One region of the Thalassospira sp. MBR-102 genome, then DNA from elsewhere that is predicted to be linked to it. Evidence: predicted binding sites of a transcription regulator. Region 1 holds the regulator's gene; each other region holds the start of a gene.
What was found. Region 1 encodes PhoB, which activates phosphate uptake and scavenging genes when phosphate is short. Its sites were predicted from a motif close to TNTCATAAAACTGTCA; they were not measured.

Region 1 (5,576 bases):
ACGTGCGAACTCGATCATCGGTTTCCTGATCGGCGGCTTTTGCATCGGCCCTTTCGGTTTTGGCCTGATCAGTGACCGCGAAGACATTTCAACCGTCGCCGAGCTTGGCATTGTCTTTCTGCTGTTCATGATCGGTCTTGAATTGTCGCGCGAACGCCTGCGCGTGATTGGGGGCCGGTTCGCGACCCTTGGTTTCCTGCAGATCGGCGTCACGATGGCCGTGATGTTCGGTGTATTGCTGCTGATCAATTACGATATGCCCGCCTCCATCGTGATTGCCGGAGCACTGGCCCTGTCATCAACAGCCATTATCCTTAAACAGCTTTCCGATGAGCGCCAGTTGCACACACGTTTCGGGCGTGCAGCCCTTGCCATCCTGCTGTTGCAGGACGTTGCGGTTGGTCCCTTCCTGATCATGGTGCAGGCCGCAGGCAATGCCGGGAGCGAAACCAGCCCCTGGATCAGCGCACTAAGCGGTGTGGGGGCGGTTGCTGTATTGTTGCTGACCGGTCGTTATCTGCTGCCACGACTGTTTCGGTATATTGCGGCCCTTAAAAACCCGGAACTTTTTGCAATCGGGACCCTGTTTGTCGTTCTGGCTGCCAGCACATTGACCGAAGCCGCGGGCCTTTCAATGGCGCTTGGTGCCTTTATCGCCGGAGTAATGTTGGCCGAAACCGAATTCCGCCATCAGATCGAAGCCGACATTTCGCCATTTCGCGGTGTTTTCCTGTCGCTGTTCTTCATGTCTGTGGGAATGTCGGTCAATGCCAATGTGGTCATCGGTCAGGCCGGAACGATCATTTTGTGGCTGATCGGGCTTCTGGTCATAAAGGCAGCGGTTCTTTTCGGATTGTCCCTGCTGATCGGCTTTAACCGGGCATCGTCAATCCGGGTCGCCATGAGCCTGGCCGCCGGTGGTGAATTCGCCTTCGTCATGCTTGCACTGGCATCGCAGAACGGGGCGGTTCCGATTGACATCGCCGTGATGCTGATCCCGGTGGTTGCGATTTCGATGGGTCTGACGCCGACTTTGATTTCGCTCGGCCATCGCATCGAACAGAAGCTTCATCCCAAGGAAACCGATCAGCTAAGCGAGATCTCGGATGAAACCGACGGCATTCAGAAACATGTTCTGGTGATTGGTTGCGGGCGCGTGGGCCGGGTTCTGGCCCGTCTGCTGCGCACCAAGGAAATCCCGTTTATCGTTCTGGAATCCGATGCCCAACAGGTTTCGCGTGGCCGAGCCGAAGGTCTGCCGGTTTATTTTGCCGATGGGTCCCGACCGGAAACATTTCGTGCCGCCCATACCGAACAGGCCCATATTGCCGCCGTTGCCATGGGCAACCCGCACGCAACGGAAAAGACCGTCGCCTTGCTGCGACAGCATTATCCGCATCTGAAAATCTTTGCCCGTGCCCAGGACATCACCCATATCGGTCCGCTGTCACGCAGTGGTGCCGATGCAGCCATCCCAGAGGTACTTGAAACCGGTTTACGCCTGTCCGATCACGTTCTGGCGGCCTGCGATATCCCGCAGGAAGATATCGATATCGAAATAGCCAAGTTCCGGCGTGCCGATATGCTGCTGATGAACGAACTTGCCCCGCGCACCGCGCGCCAAAAAACCGAAGACCAGGCACAAAAAACTGCCAAACCGGCAAAATCCAGGAAAAGCACCTGAAACGCAAAGACCCCCATCACAATAATGGGGGTCTTTCGTTTCGTCTTCCGGAATAACCGCAATCAGGCGGCTTCGACATCCAGTGCATAACCCGCGGCACGAACCGTGCGGATCACATCGCGCGTTCCCTTGACGTCATTCAATGCCTTGCGCAGACGACGAATGTGAACGTCAACCGTGCGGGTTTCGACATAGATATTCGGCCCCCAAACCGCATTCAGAAGCTGCTCGCGCGAGAAAACCCGCCCCGGATGTTCCAGGAAATAACGCAGCAGACGGAATTCGGTTGGGCCAAGATGGATAGCCTTGCCGTTACGACTGACACGATGGGCGGCCAGATCCATTTCGATATCGGAATAGATCAACTGCCCTTGTGGTTGCGCCGGACCGGATCGACGCAGAAGTGCGCGAATACGGGCCAGCAATTCACCAATCGCAAACGGCTTGGTTACATAATCATCGGCCCCGGTATCAAGGCCGCGGATGCGGTCGCCTTCTTCGCCACGCGCCGTAACCATGATCACCGGCAAATCGCGGCTTTCAGGCTTCCGGCGGATCTGGCGGCAAACCTCGATCCCTGACATCACCGGCAGCATCCAGTCCAGAAGGACCAGATCGACATGGGTTTCGGCCAGAATTTTCAACGCTTCGTCACCGTCCCCGGCTTCGACAACCTGCATCCCCTCGCGTTCGAGGTTGTAGCGCAACATGGTTACGATTGCAGCTTCGTCCTCGACGATAAGAACCGTTGGGTCCATCTTCCTATGCTCCAGTGTCACTCATTCGGTTCTACGACGGCAAAGTTCGCCGCGTCATTTTTTGGCCGAGTATCCATCGGCAGGTCTTCGCCCTTGATCCGGTAATAGATCGTTTCGGCAATGTTGGTCGCATGATCGCCAATACGTTCGATATTCTTGGCGATAAACAGCAGATGGGTCGATGCCGTGATGTTACGCGGATCTTCCATCATATAGGTCAGCAGTTCACGGAACAGGGAATTGTACATATCGTCAACTTCCTGATCGCGCGCCCAGACACGCTGGGCCTTTTCCGCATCACCTTCGATATAGGCATCCAGAACGTCCTTGATGATTTCCTGGCACAGCTTGGCCATGTTCGGGATCACCTGAACCGGGCGGATCGGCGGCACCTGGTTAAGAACCTGCGCACGCTTGGCGATATTTTTCGCCAGATCACCGATACGTTCTAGATCGTTGGACAGTTTAAGCGCGGTCACCACCTGTCGCAGGTCATCTGCCATCGGCTGACGCAGGGCCAGAAGACGTACGGCAAAATCCTGCACTTCCTGTTCCAGCGTATCGATACGGTGATCGGAAAGAATGACCTTCTCGGCCAGTTCAGAATCCCGTTTAACGATCGCACGAATGGCGGAAATCAGCTGACTTTCGGCAAGCCCGCCCATCTGCGAAATGATGTTGTTCAGACGGGTCAGTTCTTCGTCAAACGAACTGACGATATGATGTTTGTCATCGACCATCGAAAATACTCCTGCCCGGACTTAACCGAAGCGACCCGTAATGTATCCCTTGGTGCGTTCGTCCTTGGGATTGGTGAAAATCTGATCGGTTTCGCCCACTTCGACCAGCTTGCCGAGATGGAAAAACGCCGTGCGCTGCGACACGCGGGCAGCCTGCTGCATGGAGTGCGTCACGATCACAATGGTGTAGTTCGAACGAAGCTCATCGATCAGTTCCTCGACCTTTGCGGTTGCAATCGGGTCAAGTGCCGAACACGGTTCATCCATCAGGATGACTTCGGGGCTGACGGCAACCGCACGTGCAATGCAAAGACGCTGCTGCTGCCCACCAGAAAGACCGGTTGCCGGTTCCGGCAGACGGTCTTTGACTTCTTTCAGTAGACCCGCCCGTTCAAGCGAGGTCATGACGATTTCATCGAGCTCGTCGCGCGAATTCACCAGACCGTGAATACGCGGGCCATAGGCCACGTTGTCATAAATCGACTTCGGGAACGGGTTCGGTTTCTGGAACACCATGCCAATGCGCGCGCGCAACTGAACAACGTCGATTGCCTTGTCATAGATATCACGGTCATCAAGCGTTACCTTGCCCTTGATCGTGACACCGTCAATCGTGTCATTCATGCGGTTCATGCACCGCAGGAAGGTTGATTTGCCGCAGCCCGACGGGCCGATAAGTGCTGTGACCTGGCGTTCGACAATGTCAAGATTGACATCAAAAAGCGCCTGGTTGTCGCCGTAGAAAAGATTGAGGTCACGGGCCGTCATTTTCGGGCTAGTGACTGACGGCTCTGCCGTCATTGCGCTTTGAGTTACAACAGCCATTTTACCACTTCCGTTCAAATTTCTTGCGCAGATACACGGCCAATCCGTTCATCAGGATCAGGAAGCCCAGCAAGACCATGATGGCCGCCGAAGTCTTCTCGACAAAGGCACGTTCCGGACTATCCGCCCACAGATAAATCTGCACCGGCAGAACTGTCGCCGGATCAAGTGCCCCGCCTGGGATATCAACAATAAACGCCACCATACCGATCATCAAAAGCGGTGCGGTTTCCCCAAGAGCCTGCGCCATGCCGATGATGGTCCCGGTCAGAATACCGGGCATCGCCAGCGGCAACACGTGATGGGTCACCGTCTGAACCGGCGACGCCCCAAGACCAAGGGCAGCCTGCCGGATCGACGGCGGCACTGCCTTGATCGCCGCACGTGATGCGATGATGATGGTCGGCAATGTCATGAGGGCCAGCGTCAGACCACCAACAACCGGGGCCGACCGCGGCAGGTGCATGACATTAAGGTAAACCTCAAGCCCGAGAAGACCGAACACGATCGACGGCACAGCCGCAAGATTGTTGATGTTGACTTCGACAATCGTCGTGAACCGGTTTCGCGGTGCAAATTCTTCCAGATAGATCGCCGCCAGAACACCAATCGGAAACGACAGTATCAGTGTCACAACCAGGGTATAGAAAGACCCGACCGCAGCGCCCCAGATCCCGGCCAATTCCGGTTCGCGGGAATCACCATTGGTAAAGAACCGCGTATGGAACTGCTTTTCGACCGATCCTTGAGAGACCAGTGTATTATACCAACCAATTTCCTGATCATTCAGGCGACGGTCGCCTTCGTCTGTGTTTGCACTGATATAACCTTTGTTGAGCATATCAAAGTCGTCACCGGAAATCAGCCAGACCTTCCGGGTCTGTCCGATCAGAGACGGATTTTCAAGCACCCTCTCGCGCAGATCATAAGATGCCCCGCCCGAAACAATGTCATAGAGATCACGCCGTTCGCTACGTCCGCTCACTTCCGGGAACTGTTTGCTCAGTGCATCCCTGATCAGACTATCAAAATTGGCCCTGCCAATAATTGCCGGATCACCTGTTCCGTCCGGATCAATCTTGGCCGGGTCGAAAAAGATTTCCATCTGAACATAGGTCTGGAAAAAGGCACTATAACCTTTCGAAATGATCGAATAGCCAAGCACAACCAGCGCCATAAGAGCGATGGCAATTGCGCTTAAGCCGTAAATCTTGAACCTGCGTTCCGCTGCGTAACGTTTTTTAATGTTACGTGCCAATTTCGGGCTGTCCCAGTCAACCGGCGTGTGCAGATTGCCAGAGATCACTTTTGCGGCGGCTCTGTCTTCCATAAGCGATGCCATATCAGTCATATTTCTCGCGATACTTCTGAACAACCTTAAGGGCAAACACGTTCAGACCCAAGGTGATAAGGAAAAGAAGCAGACCTAGTGCAAATGCCGACAGGGTTTTGGCACTGTCAAATTCCTGGTCACCGACCAGAAGTGTTACGATCTGCACGGTAACAGTGGTCACGGCCTGCAACGGGTTTACCGTCATGTTGGCGGCAAGTCCGGCAGCCATCACAACG
Region 2 (5,576 bases), on a different contig from region 1:
CCCGCGCCACAATCGCTTGATTGAGCAGAAGATTGTCATCCATCGATCCTTCCCCGATACCAACAGACCAATCCTGACGCAGCACATCGTTGTCCAGACCGACATGATGCAGGGCATGACTTGGCAGACCACCGTTCTGCGGCCAGTCTTCCATCGGCTCCGGTTCCGGCAGGATCACGCGTTGATCGCTCAATTCGGCATCCGGCTGAACCGTGCTTTCAAGCGAAAGAACCGCAAGGCGTTCACCGGGAAGCGGCGGATCTTCGGATTCTCCAAGCCAGCTTGAGCATGCAGAAACGGCAACCGACATGCCCATGACGCACAAAAGGGATTTAATGTTGCGTGGTCTCAAAACCATATCCTCTGATCCAGTCCCTGTGAACAGGTTGCCTGTGCCATTCCCGCCAATCAGGCGCCAACGGCTTTCAGAATTTCACTTGCGCGGGCGCGCATGCCTGACGGTGCTTCGCTGTCATCGGCAATCTCGGTCAGCAGCGGCTTTGCTGCCTCTACCTCGCCTGCTGCGATATGAAGCATCGCGATCATTTCACGTGCCGAGTAGTACCAGGGATTTTCAGGCACAGCGATCGGTTCCAAACGCGAAACCAAATCCTTGGCATTTGATGCGTCGGCGTTGTTCATCGCAATCTGAACCACGGCAAGATCGCGATAGATCTTTTCGACGTCGCTGTTACCCGCAATTGCCTCAAGCTCGGCGACCGCGGAATCTTTCGCCCCGGCGCGAAGATAAATTGCCGCCTTCTGGAAATGACCAAGGGCGACAAAACCGGCATCGCCATCGGCAATGATCGCATCAAGCGCACCCAGTGCCGCATCCTGCTTTTCTTCACCAGCCTGTGCCAGTTCAATGGCATTTGCCATGCGCGTGCCGTTTTCGATGCGCGAATTTTCCTCGTAGCTTTTCCAGCCTTCACGTCCGGCAACACCCAGCACGATCACGGCCGCCACACCCACGATGTATTTGCCGTATTTGCGCCACAGCGCTTCATTGCGCTCGCGCTTGAGGTCTTCTTCGACTTCCTGGAAAATATCAACCACGAAAACCGCTCCAATCCGATCAAAAGAAAGCGGGCAACCTGCCCGCTTGTCAGAATTAATTCCGGCAAGGATTTAACGCGCCAGTACGCAAGGGGTCAAGTCCGCTGCACATCAGGAGCCGCCAATATCGCAATTAAATCCCGCAATGCTGTATTTCACGCGCAAAACTGCCCCCCCATCACGTTGTTTTTGATCCAGTGAACAACCATCAAAGGAAAGAATTGCCGCCTGCGATGCAGGACCAGACCTTAACCCGAACGAAAATCTGCCGCTAAAATCATAATCTGCCGTCCGGTTAATTGCCAAACCCGGCTGAAATGTGGCCAATCCGTCCCAACATCAAAAACAGTATCTGCTTCACCCAAAACGGCACATGGATTGCATTTGTATATTCGGGAAACGGAATTTTAATCGCTACCGGGCAAATACTGACCGGTCGATGCACGGAGATCAGGATGAAAAGCTTGCACAAGGCCCAAAGCCGACAAGAGGCGAAACGTATAATCCGTCAGCGCGTTCTGGCTGGATTATTCGCAACGCTGCTTGGTGCCGGGGTCGCAGGCTGCGATACCACCGCATCCGACATTGCAGGTACACACATCTTCACCGGTGTTGAATGGTATATCGCGCTCGACGTTGTCAGCATCATCAACACCGACAAAACCCTGATTGACCACGTCGTTTCCCTTTCGACTGGCCGCGATTGTTCGACCATCCGCAAGATCGATGGCAAATCATACTGCAAAAAGGACCCGGTCCCGGAACCGCCACTTTATTGCTATCGCACCTTGGCCGCCGTCAGCTGCTATCGCACACCCGATCCTTATAACACCGGTGCACAAACCGTTGACTGGCCGCCAACACGATCACGCAGCCTGTAATCACCTCAACCAACTGAAATCACACATATATTTGTAAAAATTTTCATATCCCGGCCCTTTCAAACTTGAGGCTGCGGATAAACCGCGCTACCGTGTCATCAGAGCGTCATAAACGCTCTACCCCGGCCTTTTGAAATTACGTCCGGAGAAAGACATGGGTACATTGTTCAATCTGGCTCAATACCGCAAAGCCAAAAGCTTTGTGCATTTCGACCGGACTGAATTGATGCAGCTCATGAACACTTATTCCAGACAAGTCGCAAGTGGTGCATGGCGCGACTATGCCATTGATCACCTTGATGGCATGGCCATGTTCTCCATCTTCCGTTCCTCACACGAAACAGCCATATTCACCGTCATCAAACTTGGTGCGGATCACAAGAATGCCGGGCATTTCGTAGCACTTCACAGCGGTGAAAAAATTAAACAAAGCTCGGAAATCCAGAACGTTCTTGATGCCGTTGAAAAACGTGCACGCAAAGTCGTCCCGCTGTTCAAATCCCGTTAAAGATCGGTTTCGCCTTTTGCTCCTTTCCATACTTGCTTTCTTCTCGCCCAATCGCGGCAATCGCACCATCCTGTGTGGTTTTCTTGTTCTGGCGGCATATACGTTTCATGCTCCACCGGCACAGGCCGACTACACCAGTGGTTACAAGGCCTATCAGGCGGGGAATTATGAAATGGCCCGCGCACAGTGGCGCGTTGCCGCACAGGAAGACGATCCACGTGCGCAATATGCGCTTGGCCTGCTTTACTATCGCGGTCTTGCCGGACCACAGGACTACCGACAGGCGGCAGATTGGTTTGCCCTTGCAGCACGCTCTAATCATGCAAATGCAATCTATTACCTTGGGCTGATGTATTTCAATGGCTGGGGGCTGCGCTATGACCAGTTCCGCGCCACAGAATTCTTTAAACGCGCTCTTCATGCCAACGGGAACAATACCGATGCCGCCTTTCTGATTGGCGAACAGTATTTTCACGGGCGTGGAGCGGAACAAAACTATGTTGAAGCCGCCCATTATTACAGGATCGCCGCCGAAAAAGGCATGCATGCCGCCCAATTCATGCTCGGCGCGATGCTGGAACGCGGCTGGGGTATAGAACAGGATTATGCTGATGCCTATTACTGGCTGCGCCGTTCAGCCCTTGGCCCACGCCCCCTGCCACCCGGTGTCGAACTTGAAATGGACCCGGCAACGGCAATTACCAATCTTGAACCAAAGCTGCGCCTTGAAGAAATCAGACGTGTTGACAAACGGCTACAGGAATTGGCTGTTCCCTGAACCAGAATACAAAAGGCCACCCGAAGGCGGCCTTTTGCATGATATTCGTTCCGTGACCAGGATCAGGAAAATGCTTCGTCCCAAGTACCGCGCGTTGCGGCTTTTGAATATTCCGTCGCGCGGTTTTCAAAGAAGTTGGTGTGCTCGACCGCATTCAGCATCGCATCCATCCATGGCAACGGGTTCTGTTCAATCCCGTATTGCTCCTCAAGACCAAGCTGGCTAAGGCGGCGATCAGCGATATAGCGGATGTATTTCTTTATATCTTCCGCTGTCAGGCCCTGCACCGCACCGGCTTCGAAGGACAGATCGATAAACGCATCTTCGTGACTGACGATGGTTTTGCAGGCCTCGATCAGGTCGCTGCGCATTTCCTCATCCCAGATTTCCGGGTTCTCTTTGCAGAATGTCCTAAACAGGCGGATGATGCTTTCGCAATGCAGGCTTTCATCGCGAACCGACCATGTGACAATCTGCCCCATGCCCTTCATCTTGTTAAAGCGCGGGAAATTCATCAGCATCGCGAATGACGCAAACAGCTGCAAACCCTCGGTAAAGGCGCCAAACACCGCAAGCGTCTTGGCGATGTTCCGCTTGCCCTGTGTGGTTAAACGCAGGTCGCCATGCTCATCGGTATACTCGTCTTCCGGACCAATGCCCCAGATTTGCATATAGTCGTATTTGTCCTTCATTTCCTTGTACTGGAAGAAGGCCTCATACTCGGCTTCGGGCATGCCAATGGTATCAAGAAGGTGCGAATAGGCGGCTACATGGATGGTTTCCATGTTGGAAAATGCCGCCAGCATCATCTGGACTTCGGTTGGTTTGAATACGCGCGTATAATGGCGCATATAGCAGTTATTGACCTCGATATCCGACTGAGTGAAAAAGCGGAAAATCTGCGTAAGCAGGTTGCGCTCGGCATCGGAAATCGTGTGGTTCCAATCCTTGACGTCATCGGCCAGCGGCACTTCTTCCGGCAGCCAGTGAATTTGCTGCTGGGTCAGCCACGCCTCATAGGCCCACGGATAACGGAACGGCTTGTAGACCGGGTTTTCCGTCAGAAGATCAATTACTTTATCGTCAGACATATTGTCACTTCTCGCAAAATTTCTGTGTGCTAAAGCCGCTTTACTGGCAGGCGAGACATTCATCATAATCGGGTTCGCTGGATGCCTGTGCGGCGGCGGCCGCAACCAGTGCCGGGATTTCAAACGAGCTTTCCGGGCTTGGCATATCGTCATCATTCGACTTCGCACGCCCCGGAATGTTCGCAACCACCTCGGCCCGCTGGATCGATTTCGACCGGCAGTAATAAAGGCTTTTGACCCCCTTTTTCCATGCCTGGAAATGGATCTGATGCAGGTCACGTTTATGAACATTCGACGCCAGGAAGATGTTCAGTGACTGTGCCTGATCAATCATCGGCGTGCGATCACCGGCAAGTTCGATCAGCCAGCGCTGATCCAGCTCGAACGCAGTCTTGAAGATGTCCTTTTCCAGATCAGACAGGAAATCAAGATGCTGAACCGATCCTTCATGCACCGTGATGGATGTCCAGACTTCTTCATTATTCCGACCTTTTTCTTCCAGAACCTCGGCAAGATACTTGTTACGCACGTTAAACGAGCCCGAAAGCGTCTTGTGGGTGTAGGAGTTCGCCGCCATCGGCTCGATTCCCGGCGAAGCACCGCCGCAAATGATCGAAATCGATGCGGTCGGCGCAATCGCGGTTTTGTTCGAGAAACGGGCTTTGATGCCGTATTCGGCCGCATCCGGGCATGAACCGCGTTCTTCCGCCAACTTCTCGGACGCAGCATCGGCATGCTTTTTCAAGTGATCAAAAATCTGCTTGTTCCAGACCTTGCTCATCACCCCTTCAAGCGGCACTTTCTGCGACTGAAGGAAGGAATGGAAGCCCATCACGCCAAGACCAACCGAACGTTCACGCATCGCGGAATATTTCGCACGCGCCATGGTATCGGGCGCATGATCGATAAAGTCCTGAAGCACGTTATCAAGGAAACGCAGAATATCTTCGATGAACTGCGTGTCATCCTTCCAGGTCAGATAATGTTCAAGGTTCAGCGACGACAGGCAGCAAACAGCAGTGCGATCCCCGCCCAGATGATCCTTGCCGGTCGGCAACGTGATTTCCGAACACAGGTTCGACGTCTTAACACTAAGCCCGGCCAGCTTGTGGTGTTCCGGCACCGCACGGTTCACGGTGTCGATGAACAGCATATAGGGCTCGCCTGTTTCAACGCGCGATGTCAGCAACCGTATCCACAATGAACGCGCGCTGATTTTGCGGACAACATGCCCGTCTTTGGGGGATGTCAGCGCCCAT
Region 3 (5,576 bases), on a different contig from region 1:
AACGAAAAGAAACTGCCCGGATCGCTTGCCCCGTCAATGACGCGGCTACCGCCGTAAATAATGATGGTCGTGATCGCAGCGCCGCCGAGTGTTTCCATGATAGGGGACGAACGTGCGCTGACTTTCTGCGCCTTGAAGCTCAGATCAAAGACGGTTTCAACAAGCTTTTCCATCCGCGAACATTCATAGGGTTCCATGCCATAAGCTTTGACATGGCGGACACCTTGGAAAGTTTGTTCAAGGAGGGTTGCAAATTCACCAATCTGTTGCTGGGTGTTGGCGGAAACCTTGCGCATTCGCTTGCCCAGGCGGGCAATCGGCAGGATGGCGGCGGGAAATACCGTAAACGCAATGATGGCAAGCTGCCAGTCCTGATAGAACATGACGCCAATCAGCACGATGGCGGTCAAAAAGTCCTTGCCAAAGCCGGTCAGTGATACGGAAACGGCGGCCCGCATCGCGGTGATATCGCTGGTGAAACGCGTGATCAGTTTGCCGGTATTGGTATTGTGGAAGAACCCGATATCAAGTCGGATGACATGTTCGTAAAGCTTGTTCTGAATATCGGCAAGGATGCGACCACCGACATAGCTCATCAAAACCGACTGCCCATAGTTGGCAAAGCCTTTCAGCGCAAAAGCCGCAAGGACAGCAACCCCGACAGGGACCAGCATCGCCGGGTTCTTTTTGACAAAGACCTCGTTAATCACCGGATCCATCAGATAGGCATAACCGCCAGTCGCGGCAGCCATAAGCGCCATGCAAATCAGAGCCAGGATAATCTTGCCGAAATAAGGGGCAACCGCATCCTGAACGATGCGTCTGATCATTGGCCACGTATTCCAATGTTCCGTCGTGTGATCTAGCGAATGCTTTGGCAATGAATTCTTCCCGGTCGTGCGACGCCATTTCCGATTGTGTCAGTCCGACACTATCTATATGGATGAGGCATCATGAATATCTTGATCTTTCCGGGCTGTTGCTAGCATGCCCGGGCAGGTGCGGCAAGCCGCAGCAACGTAACTTAACTGATACTGACAGGGCCTGCAGGAATGCAGGCCACGAAAAACGACATATAAGATAAAAAAATGACAGAGCAACTCCACGATATCGTGGAACAGACGATTGCCCAAGGTGTTGGCGCACGGGTTTTTCCATTGCGGTGGAAAGGACGGCGTATCTGGATCAAACAGGCTGTCCGGCCAAAGCAAAAGGGCTGGCACCGCCTGCAGCGTTTTGTCGCAACCCTGACGCGGATACCGATGTTGCGCCCGACAGTGTCGCCAGGCGGCAAGGCCGGTCTGGCAAGCGAGGCTGAAGTCCTTCATGCCCTGAACCGTGCAGGCGTTCTGGTGCCTGATCTTCTCGAAGTCGCCGATAACTGGATCGCTATTGGCGATAACGGGGCGATCTTGCAAACCGTAATCAGCGATGCGGTCAAGGCTGGGGATGAAGCACGTGTCGCTGAACTGATTGCCATGGCCGGAACTGCATTGGCGGATTTGCATGCCAATGGTTTTGCGCATGGCGCCCCTCTTTTGCGCAACATGACCATTCGGGATGATGGCAGGATCGGTTTTATTGATTTCGAAGAAGACCCCAATAAACGTATGCCATTGCCCGACGCACAGGCGCGCGACATTCTGCTGTTTGTGTTTTCCATACAGCGCGGTTTTAAACGTCGTCCCGATCTTTTGCGTTCCGGATGGCAGGCTTATCTGAGCCGCAGTGGCATGACCGCACCACAGATGAAACCTCTGTCCCGTATCGTGGCGGTTATCCGGCCGGTTTATGTCGCGCTTAAACCGTTCCGTCGGTGGCTTGGGACGGATGCGATCAATGCGATGCGGGCATATGGCACTCTACGCAGAAGCCTGCGAGGGAAAGAAACCCCGCAGGACGGCTCCCAGCTTGCCAGAAAATAAACGGCTGCCGGTTATTGCGCCGGCATGACAATCGCCGGTTCTTTTGCTTCTGTTATGTCTTCAACGGCAAGACGTTTGGCTGCCGCCCCGTCAAACCCGCCCGAAAACGGTGCCAGATTATGCAGGAACTGACTGGCGGAATTGCGCCAGCTATATTGTTCTGCGAGTGCGCGCGCATCCTTGCCGTCAAGTTCAAGGGCCGCCATCGCCGCCTTGCGAAGGTCGGCATCAATGGCACCTGCCTTGGTCCCGCGCACGATGTCGGCGGGCCCCTGAACCGGGAATACCGCAACCGGGGTTCCCGATGCCAGGGCCTCAAGAATAACAAGGCCAAAGGTATCGGTTTTGCTTGGGAAGACAAAAACGTCTGCCGATGCGAAACAGACAGCCAGTTCTTCACCAACCTTTTTCCCAAGAAACTGTGCATTCGGGTATTTTGATTTGAGTTCCGCCAGTTGCGGCCCGTCGCCGACAACAAATTTTGTCCCCGGCAGGTCAAGGTCAAGGAAATGGCCGATATTCTTTTCAACCGCCACCCGACCGACAAACAGCCAGTGCGGTTTTGGGAAATCCCCGAAACTTGCATCGGGTCGTGGTTTGAACAGGTTAAGATCAACGCCCCGCGACCAGATATTCAGCCTGTTAAAGCCGCGATCAGCCAGCTCTTCGCGAAGCGATTCCGTGGCCACCATGACCGATTGTGATTTGTTATGGAACCGCCGCATCCCGCGATAGGAAATCGAAAGCGGCAGCCGTGTCCGCGCATGCAGATATTCCGGGAACCGGGTGTGATAGGCTGATGAAAACGGTAGTTCGCGTTTCAGGCAATAAGCACGTGCCGCCTGACCCAATGGGCCCTCGGTCGCGATATGGATCGCAACCGGTTGCAGGGCATCAATCATCCGGGCCAGTTTGCGTTTGGCAAACAGGGCCAACCGGATTTCAGGATAGGTCGGGCAGGGGATCGTCCGGAATTGATCAGGCGAGATGATATGCACATCATGTCCCATCTCGCCCAGTTCGCTGCGCACGGTTTCAAGGGTGCGCACCACACCATTTACCTGGGGATACCAGGCATCGGATACGATCAAAATTCTCATGCGGTCTTTCCAATTGGCGTGCCGCTGTTCTTTTTGGAACTGGCATTGGCAGCACGATTATTGTCCCCGACAACCCGAAACAGCGACATCAGTTTGCCCAATCCAAGGGATGGGGCACTGGCAGCATCGCGGCCGGGTTGGGAATGTGTCATCGCCATCTGGCGCATTTCAGCCCAGTACAGCAGTTCAAGCTTGCCGTTCTGGTCTTCGGTAAGGGCCGTGCAGCTTTCAACCCAGTCGCCGTCATTGCAGTAAAGGACATCGCCAATCATGCGTTTTTCGGCATGATGGATATGGCCGCATACAACACCGTCCACCTTGCGCTTGGCAGCTTCGTGGGCGACTGCATTTTCAAAATTGCAGACGAACTGAACGGCGTTCTTGACCCGGTTCTTAAGATAGGCCGACAGTGACCAGTATCCGTAACCCAGTTTGCGACGGATGCCGTTATAATAACGGTTCAGGACAATCGCGAGGTTGTAGGCCGTATCCCCAAGATAGGCGAGCCACTTGGCATATTTGACCACACCGTCAAACTCGTCGCCGTGAATGATCAGAAGCTTTTTGCCATCCGCCGTCTCGTGAATGTCGTTCATCTTGACTTCGACATGTCCAAAGGTCATATCGACAAACTCACGGGCGAATTCATCATGGTTGCCGGGGACAAAAATGACCTTTGCCCCGTTCTTGGCCTTTTCCATGATTGTCGTGATAACGGCGTGGTGGCTTTCGGGCCAGTACCAGCTTTTCTTGAGCCGCCAGCCGTCAATGATATCGCCGACCAGATAATAGGTATCTGCCGTCACTTCATTGAGGAAATCCAAAAGAAGATCTGCCTGACATCCACGCGTTCCGAGATGGACGTCCGAAATCCAGATCGTGCGGTAATGCGGTTGCAGCGTCATCGCTGTCATTGCCGCTCCTCCGTATCCTGCCAAAAGGATGGCTGGAATTCGACGGTTTTACATGCCGAATAGTGTCCCCAACCAGTAATGGTTTAAAACAAATCGCGCGAATATATAACCCGTTCATATAAATTTATCGGTTCTGTCAATATACTGTTACATGTTTCATTTTCTATAAAGAGAACGCGAAAGTAATGTTTCATTTTTATTACGGAAGTTTTTCGCAATGACCCATTCCGGGGTGACTGTTATCTTCAATCCGCGCGCTGGCGGGAATAAACAACGTTTCCTTTCAAGCATTTTGCAAAAAGCCGGTGTAAAGGTTGAATTGTTACAGACAACCCATCCCGGTCATGCTCGCGAACTGGCGCGCAAGGTTCGTGCCCATCAACGGCTGTTTGTTGCCGGTGGCGATGGATCACTGAACGAGGCCCTCAACGGCCTGCTTGATGCGCAAATCGAAGGCCACGAAGTCCCGCCGCTTGGCATCATTCCGCTGGGAACGGCCAATGTTCTGGCGGTCGAGGTCGGGCTTGAAATCCGCGCACAGGCGATTGCCGATTATATCAACAATCCGGCCCAGGTTTGGGTGCGGCCCGGTCTGGTCAATGGCCGGGCATTCTTTTTGATGGTCGGCATGGGGGCGGATGCCGATACGGTCGCAAATGTGTCACTGAAACTCAAACGACTGATCGGCAAGGGTGCCTATGTGATCGAAGGTTTGCGCAATATTATCTTTCCGCATCACCGCGATTTCGAAGTTAATATCGGGCGCGAACAATATCGCGTTGCCGGTGTGGTTGCGACCCATGCCAAACATTATGGCGGGGCGTTTGTTATTTCCCCCGATGCCAAACTGACCGATAACAGCCTTGATGTCGTGCTGATGCCCGGCAGCGGCTTTATGGCGCTGGCACGCTACGGGATTGCTTTGACCCTGAACCGGTTGCATGCGCAAACCGACGTGTCGGTGGTGCAGACCGAACGTCTGACCATCACCAGCCATTGCGGCCCCGCACCCTTGCAGATTGACGGCGAAAGTGCCGGTAAACTGCCGTGTGAAATCAGCCTGTCGCCTTATCCGGTGCGGGTTATGGTGCCTCAAGCCTATGCCGACCAATGCAATGGCCGCCAAAATGAAAACAGGGATGCGCAAAACGCACCCCTGTTACAAATCACATCTGGGTAATTTTGGCTTATTGCCCGGCCAGCGTCATGCCATCAATCCGGATTGTCGGGGCATTCGTGCCGTATTTGAAGGTCAGATCATTGGCCGGAATGGCCGTTTTGAACATGTCCTTCAGGTTTCCGGCAACCGTGATTTCGGAAACCGGATAGGCCAGCTCGCCATTTTCGATCCAGAAGCCCGATGCCCCGCGCGAATAATCGCCGGTCACGCCGTTGACACTGCTGCCGATCATTTCGGTGATGTAAAGGCCCTGCTTGATATCCTTGATCATGTCGGCGGGCGAAATGGTGCCCGGTTCCATGTAAAGGTTGGTGGTGGATGGTCCCGGCAGGCTTCCGGCCCCGCGCGATGCGTTGCCGGTCGATTTCAGGCCAAGCTGGCGGGCGGACCGCAAATCCATGATCCAGGTTTTCAGAACACCATTTTCAATCAGATGGCGCTTTTCGTTGGCGACACC
Region 4 (5,576 bases), on a different contig from region 1:
GGGGGCGCAAGACCTTTTTTGATCGTGTTCGATACTTTTTTAGCTGTCGCCACCATGGCGCGTTTTGTGTCGTGCAAAATATATCCTTGAGGTGATGGATATCTGCTGAAGATTGTTTCCGGGACCTGTTTGATGCTGATCAAAGTACAGGTCGGTAAGCAGATGTAAAAGTTTGGGATGATTCAAAAACAGGGTGCGGGGCCCTGACGGGGAATAACCGAAGCGGGGGCTTCATGGGGAACACGATCCTTGCCGTGCTTGATGATATAGATGCCGGGTTAAAAGCCGATCTTGCGACGAGATCAAACGCGATATCGTCTGCAATCCGCCCCAGAGGCGGCGTGACGTGCGATATGCGGATCGTGCGCAGCCTGATTTTGCTGTGGAGTGGACAGAACGCCGCCTTGGCAGGGGGGAGTGATGAAGTCCGTCAATGGATCATGGATCAGCTGCCCGAAATTACCGAGCGGCTGGAGAGGATCGAGGCGCGCATGGAGCATGCCATTGATGACAATGAGCGTGACGCGGCGGGACAGATCATGCTTTTCGCGGTGAACGGGAACGCACGGTGATGGCATGCATCGTCAGCATCCCTGTCCGATGCGGGCAAAGGCCTTTGATGGCTGGTTTGCTGGCAGGCTATTCGCGTGGCAGCTCGTAGCGTTCGGCAAGCTTGGTCAGTGCAGCAACGGTTGCCTGTTCGACGGTGGTGCCAAACCCGGTGACGCGGCTTGCCAGAATGACGTAAAGAGAATCAATATGAAGCTGAATGACAAGAAGCTGCTTCATATTGGCGGTGGTCCGGTCTGCGACAAAGATTTCAAGTGACTTTGCGATCTGTGTCATCAGCGGATACTGGAATGTTCCACCCAGTGCCTTCACCGAATAGGCAAGGTCGGCACTGTTTTCCAGCGCGGTTGATGCCTTTGAATTATCGCTGATGGCGGCAACGACCAGTTTGCGGCAGTCGGCAAGGTCCTTTCCTATATCGCGAACAAAGGTTTCCGTGCTGCGCTGGACGACCTGCTCAAGTTCGTCGAGCTGTTGAGGGGATAGATTGATGTCAAAGCCCTTGACGAAATTGACCGTACGTCGCTTCAGATCCGTCTGAGGCGGAATGATCTGGGCTTTTTTCTTTTTCTTTTCGGGCGTCACGATTGCTCCGGTCCCCCAGTCAAAATGGGTCATTAATCATCGGGGCTCCGTCTGTCGGGGCCGTCGAAGGCGACCTGTCTGCGGCGGCGATCCGGCCCGAAATAGGTGCCGGTATTGACGAAATGCCGCGGACGGGTGATGACCGATACCAGTCTGCTATAAAGTGCCTTGGCATTGAACGGTTTGGCAAGAAATTCCGTGATGCCGAGGTCACGCGCAGTGGTGACGTATCGCTGCTCCGAATGTGCTGTCAACATGATTACCGGAATGAACCGGTTGGGCGAATTGACCGAATTCCTGAGAACATCAAGGAATTCAAGGCCATCCATCCCGCGCAGACGCCATTCGGTGACGATGATATCAATCTGCTGGGTCCGGAGAACCTCGAACGCATCGTTCGGGGAGCGGACACGCTGCACGGCTGTCGCACCAAGATACGAAAGTGTATCGAAAACTACCTGGGCCGAAATCTTGTCGCCATCGACGACCAGAAAACTGATTTTACTGAAATCGATCTTTGCGCTCATTCGGCCTTTTATCCTGTGCGTCGTCACGGTCCCGGTCCTTGTTCTGGTCAGGGCCTTTTTTCGCGTGATGATCGTACTAGCGTGATCCTAATTGCTTATACCTTTGTCTGATTAGCAGCAAGGCTAAAGCGGCGTTTTGTCAGCTTGGAATTCTGACAAATACTGACGCCTAACCTTGTGCAGATATTGAACAAACGACGTTTACGTTCTTTTTGTTCATGCTCATGATCCCACAGATCACCCTATATTGGGCGGGTCTGCAAAATTAAAAGGGCAAGATCAGGAATGATCGGAAACGGTGTCGGGCAGGGGTTCGGTTGTGCCTTCTTCGTCAATGACCTGAACGGCCACGCCCGCCTCGCCAAACATTTCGGTCGAGATGGTCATGTCCTGCTGCCAGCGTTCAAGAAAATCGGTGGTCAGTTTGCTTTTATCGACAAATACTTCGGCGATGCCGGCCTGAATGATGGCGCGCGCGCAGTCACAGCAGGGGAAATGGGTGACATAAAGCGCGCAGCCATCAAGCGATGTGCCGGTGTAGCTGGCATTATAGATCGCATTGCGTTCGGCATGTTCGGTATAGGCGTATTTTTCCGGGCGTTGATGGCGGCTTTCGACATTGTCATCGACGCCGCGGGGAAACCCGTTATAGCCAACGGCGCGAATTTCTTTTTTCGGGCCAATGACAACCGCGCCGACCTGGGTGCTACGGTCTTTTGACCATTCGGCAATATGGGATGCCAGTCCCAGGAAGCGATGATGCCATTTGCTCATTTGTCCGATCCCCGATGTGTTCGCGCACGGTTGTAAATGTGCGGTTATCAAAAGCGATTGCCGGGCAGGGCCGCCTGCCAGCAATTGATTGCTGCACTGCTTCTTTAAAGGAGTGCCTGCTTGTAATTGTCCAGAGAAAAATCACATTTTTGTAAAGGCATTTAGCGAAAAGTCCCTGTTCAAACAGGGCTTGATTGACTATTAAGGGGATACCCCCAGAGAAAAATCAGGACGTCTCGACGCCTCGCCGGGAAGCTATGGCCGAAGCGGAGAGACCCAATGGAAACCAAAAAACAAGAGGTAAGAGCCGATGCGCCGACAACGTAAGGCGAAGATCATCGCAACCCTGGGGCCAGCGAGCTCTCATCCGGAAACTCTGGAAAAGATCGTAAGGGCGGGTGTTGATGTATTCCGGCTGAATTTCTCGCATGGTGAACATGCAGAGCATCAGGCGCGTTTTGAAACAATCCGTGAAGTCGAGGCCAAGCTTGGCCGTCCGATTGGCGTGCTGATGGATTTGCAGGGGCCAAAGATCCGCTGCGGTACCTTTGCCGACGAAAAGATCGAACTTGAAGCCGGTGCGACCTTCCATTTCGATATGGACAAGAAACCGGGGGATAAAACCCGCGTTTCATTGCCCCATCCCGAAGTTTTTGCAGCACTCAAGCCCGGTGCGAACCTGTTGCTTGACGATGGCAAGCTGCGCATGCGGGTGGAAAAATGCGATAGCAAATCAGCCGAGTGCACCGTTATTACCGGAGGGCCGCTGTCGAACCGCAAGGGCGTTAACCTGCCCGACGTGATGCTGCCGATGTCGCCCCTGACCGACAAGGATCGTATTGATCTGGATTACGGTCTTGAGATGGGCGTTGATTTCGTCGCTCTTTCATTCGTCCAGCGTCCCGAAGATGTTGCCGAGGCGCGCAAGATCATCAATGGTCGTGCGGCAATCGTTTCCAAACTGGAAAAGCCGCAGGCGATTGAGCATCTTGATGAAATCGTGGCACTTTCGGACATCATCATGGTCGCACGTGGCGATCTGGGTGTTGAATGCCCGCCGGAAGATGTTCCGATCCTGCAGAAACGCATCATCAAGGCGTGCCGCGAAGCTGGCAAGCCGGTGATTGTTGCGACCCAGATGCTGGATTCGATGGTCAGCAACCCGGCCCCGACCCGTGCCGAAGCATCCGACGTTGCGACCGCCATTTATGACGGTGCCGATGCGGTGATGCTGTCAGCCGAAAGTGCGGTGGGCAAATATCCGATCGAAACCGTCAGCATCATGGACCGGATCATGATCCGGGTGGAGCAGGACGAACTTTATTATCGTCTGCGCGATGCCAACCGTCCGGATCCCGAGCATAATGCGCCGGATGCGATCAGTGCTGCGGCCCGTCAGGTTGCCGGAACGATTGGTGCCAAGGCGGTCGTGACCTATACCACGTCGGGTTCAACGTCGCTTCGTGCGGCGCGTGAACGCCCGGAAGTTCCCATCCTTGGACTGACGCCGAAAATCCAGACGGCACGCCGGATGACGTTGTGCTGGGGCGTGCATGCGGTCTTTACCCGTGATGCGACCAACTTTGCCGAGATGGTCGGCATTGCCTGCGAGGTGGCCAAACGTGAAGAGTTTGCTGCGGCTGGGGATTCGCTGGTGATTACCGCAGGTGTCCCGTTTGGGACCCCGGGGGCGACCAATATCCTGCGCATTGCGTGGTTGTCCGCGAAAAACTGATCAGACTATTGCGTGACGAAACGAGACGGGCGGCAACAAGCCGCCCGTTTTTTTGTGCGAGAGTTTCGCGATGTTTGAAATACCGGCCATACCGCCGGATAGTGGTTTGTATTGTTAATGTTTTTTTGAGTGTTTGCCGTGATAGTCAAAGTGTTCTGACCTGTATCCTTGGTATTTCCGAGAAACGGTCATGACCATGAGTTTAAAAGGTTTTTGGCTCTTGTATTGTTGTTTGGGGTGGATTGCTTTGCTATAAGCGATCCAAGGCCAGATAAAAAATGTTGGCGTTGCAAGGGGTTGACGCCGATTTGCCGAAAGGCAGGGGACAGGGGAATTACTGCGATAATGCTGAACTGGATGTTCAATCGGCAGAAATCGAAGGATGACGGCGCGCTTGACGACAAGTCGGCGGCGAAACTTCGTGATCTGGCGGAAACGGTCCGGAGCATCGCGCCAGACGAGTTTGGCGCGGCCGAACAGGCAAATTCGCGTGCCCCCCGTATCCCGCGTAAAAAAGATTCCGATGGTCAACTGGCGCAAAGTGGCCTTGATTATGCCGCGCGCCTGTCGGCCGACCTTGCCGATGATGACGAAGATGAAGACGGCCAGCCGGATTTTGACAGCGACGTCCGCATGGATGTTGCGCGCCGCCTGCGCCGTCATCTGAATGATCTTAGCCCGTCCGAACGCCTTGATATGGTCGAGGAATTCGTAACGGCGATCGGCAATATGGCCGATTGTTATCGCCCGCAGGTCATTGCCCTGATTGAGCAGGAACTGAGCCATACACCTTATATGACACGCCAGGCCGCGATGCGTTTGCGTCAGGATATTGCGGCGATTGGCCGGGTGTCGCTTGGCGAATATGTCGAACTTTTAAGCGATGCCGATTTCCTTGATATTCTGCGTGGGCGTGGCGAGTTTGTGCAAACAGCCGCCGAAAAGCTGGAAGCCGAACAGGAGGCCGCGGCACAGGCACGTCTGGCACGGGATCGTTCGGAAAAGGAAAAGGGCGGGTTGCTTAACCGGTTGCTGTCATCGGATGACGCGCCGCGCAATGTGGTGGCCCTGACCCCGAAATTCGGCAGCAGGAAGGAAGACGCCAGCAAGACGCCGCATGATGAAATGGCGGATGGTCGCAACAAGATTTCCCGTCAGGCGCAGCGCCGTGTGGCGCATTTCATTCTGGCATCGTTGTTCGACACGCTGGTCGAACGCGGTCGCATGCGGGCCGAAGTGGCACGCGCCATGCGCCAATCAGTGCGCCAGCGTATTGAAAAAGCAAAGTTCGAGAGTCGCATTGTAAGCCGCACGGCACCGGTTCCGGTGGAACATGAGTTTGACGATGTGATGCATGACGATGCGGGCGAGCAGGGCAGACCGGT

Region 2: ABIE64_RS03205 (DUF2794 domain-containing protein) is a predicted target of PhoB. The motif match lies at 2,034-2,049, and genes of this name have one in related genera.
Region 3: ABIE64_RS15205 (diacylglycerol/lipid kinase family protein) is a predicted target of PhoB. The motif match lies at 4,128-4,143, and genes of this name have one in related genera.
Region 4: ABIE64_RS08255 (deoxycytidylate deaminase) is a predicted target of PhoB. The motif match lies at 2,598-2,613, and genes of this name have one in related genera.

What each region holds. Positions count from the first base shown of each region.
Region 1 covers NZ_JBEPTC010000002.1:178,539-184,114, forward strand. Annotated here, with positions in the region: gene ABIE64_RS04300 (cation:proton antiporter domain-containing protein) at 1-1,684, shown strand, start outside; gene phoB (phosphate regulon transcriptional regulator PhoB) at 1,747-2,442, opposite strand; gene phoU (phosphate signaling complex protein PhoU) at 2,460-3,182, opposite strand; gene pstB (phosphate ABC transporter ATP-binding protein PstB) at 3,204-4,007, opposite strand; gene pstA (phosphate ABC transporter permease PstA) at 4,009-5,358, opposite strand; gene pstC (phosphate ABC transporter permease subunit PstC) at 5,351-5,576, opposite strand, start outside.
Region 2 covers NZ_JBEPTC010000001.1:656,177-661,752, reverse strand. Annotated here, with positions in the region: gene ABIE64_RS03220 (outer membrane protein assembly factor BamB family protein) at 1-358, opposite strand, end outside; gene ABIE64_RS03215 (tetratricopeptide repeat protein) at 409-1,059, opposite strand; gene ABIE64_RS03210 (hypothetical protein) at 1,515-1,940, shown strand; gene ABIE64_RS03205 (DUF2794 domain-containing protein) at 2,095-2,448, shown strand; gene ABIE64_RS03200 (tetratricopeptide repeat protein) at 2,465-3,226, shown strand; gene ABIE64_RS03195 (ribonucleotide-diphosphate reductase subunit beta) at 3,289-4,317, opposite strand; gene ABIE64_RS03190 (ribonucleoside-diphosphate reductase subunit alpha) at 4,358-5,576, opposite strand, start outside.
Region 3 covers NZ_JBEPTC010000009.1:30,214-35,789, forward strand. Annotated here, with positions in the region: gene ABIE64_RS15185 (ABC transporter ATP-binding protein) at 1-830, opposite strand, end outside; gene ABIE64_RS15190 (BUD32 family EKC/KEOPS complex subunit) at 1,089-1,925, shown strand; gene ABIE64_RS15195 (glycosyltransferase family 4 protein) at 1,937-3,025, opposite strand; gene ABIE64_RS15200 (UDP-2,3-diacylglucosamine diphosphatase) at 3,022-3,939, opposite strand; gene ABIE64_RS15205 (diacylglycerol/lipid kinase family protein) at 4,157-5,119, shown strand; gene ABIE64_RS15210 (TldD/PmbA family protein) at 5,127-5,576, opposite strand, start outside.
Region 4 covers NZ_JBEPTC010000003.1:357,844-363,419, reverse strand. Annotated here, with positions in the region: gene ABIE64_RS08270 (hypothetical protein) at 234-572, shown strand; gene ABIE64_RS08265 (hypothetical protein) at 640-1,188, opposite strand; gene ABIE64_RS08260 (response regulator) at 1,188-1,682, opposite strand; gene ABIE64_RS08255 (deoxycytidylate deaminase) at 1,962-2,456, opposite strand; gene pyk (pyruvate kinase) at 2,767-4,191, shown strand; gene ABIE64_RS08245 (DUF2336 domain-containing protein) at 4,537-5,576, shown strand, end outside.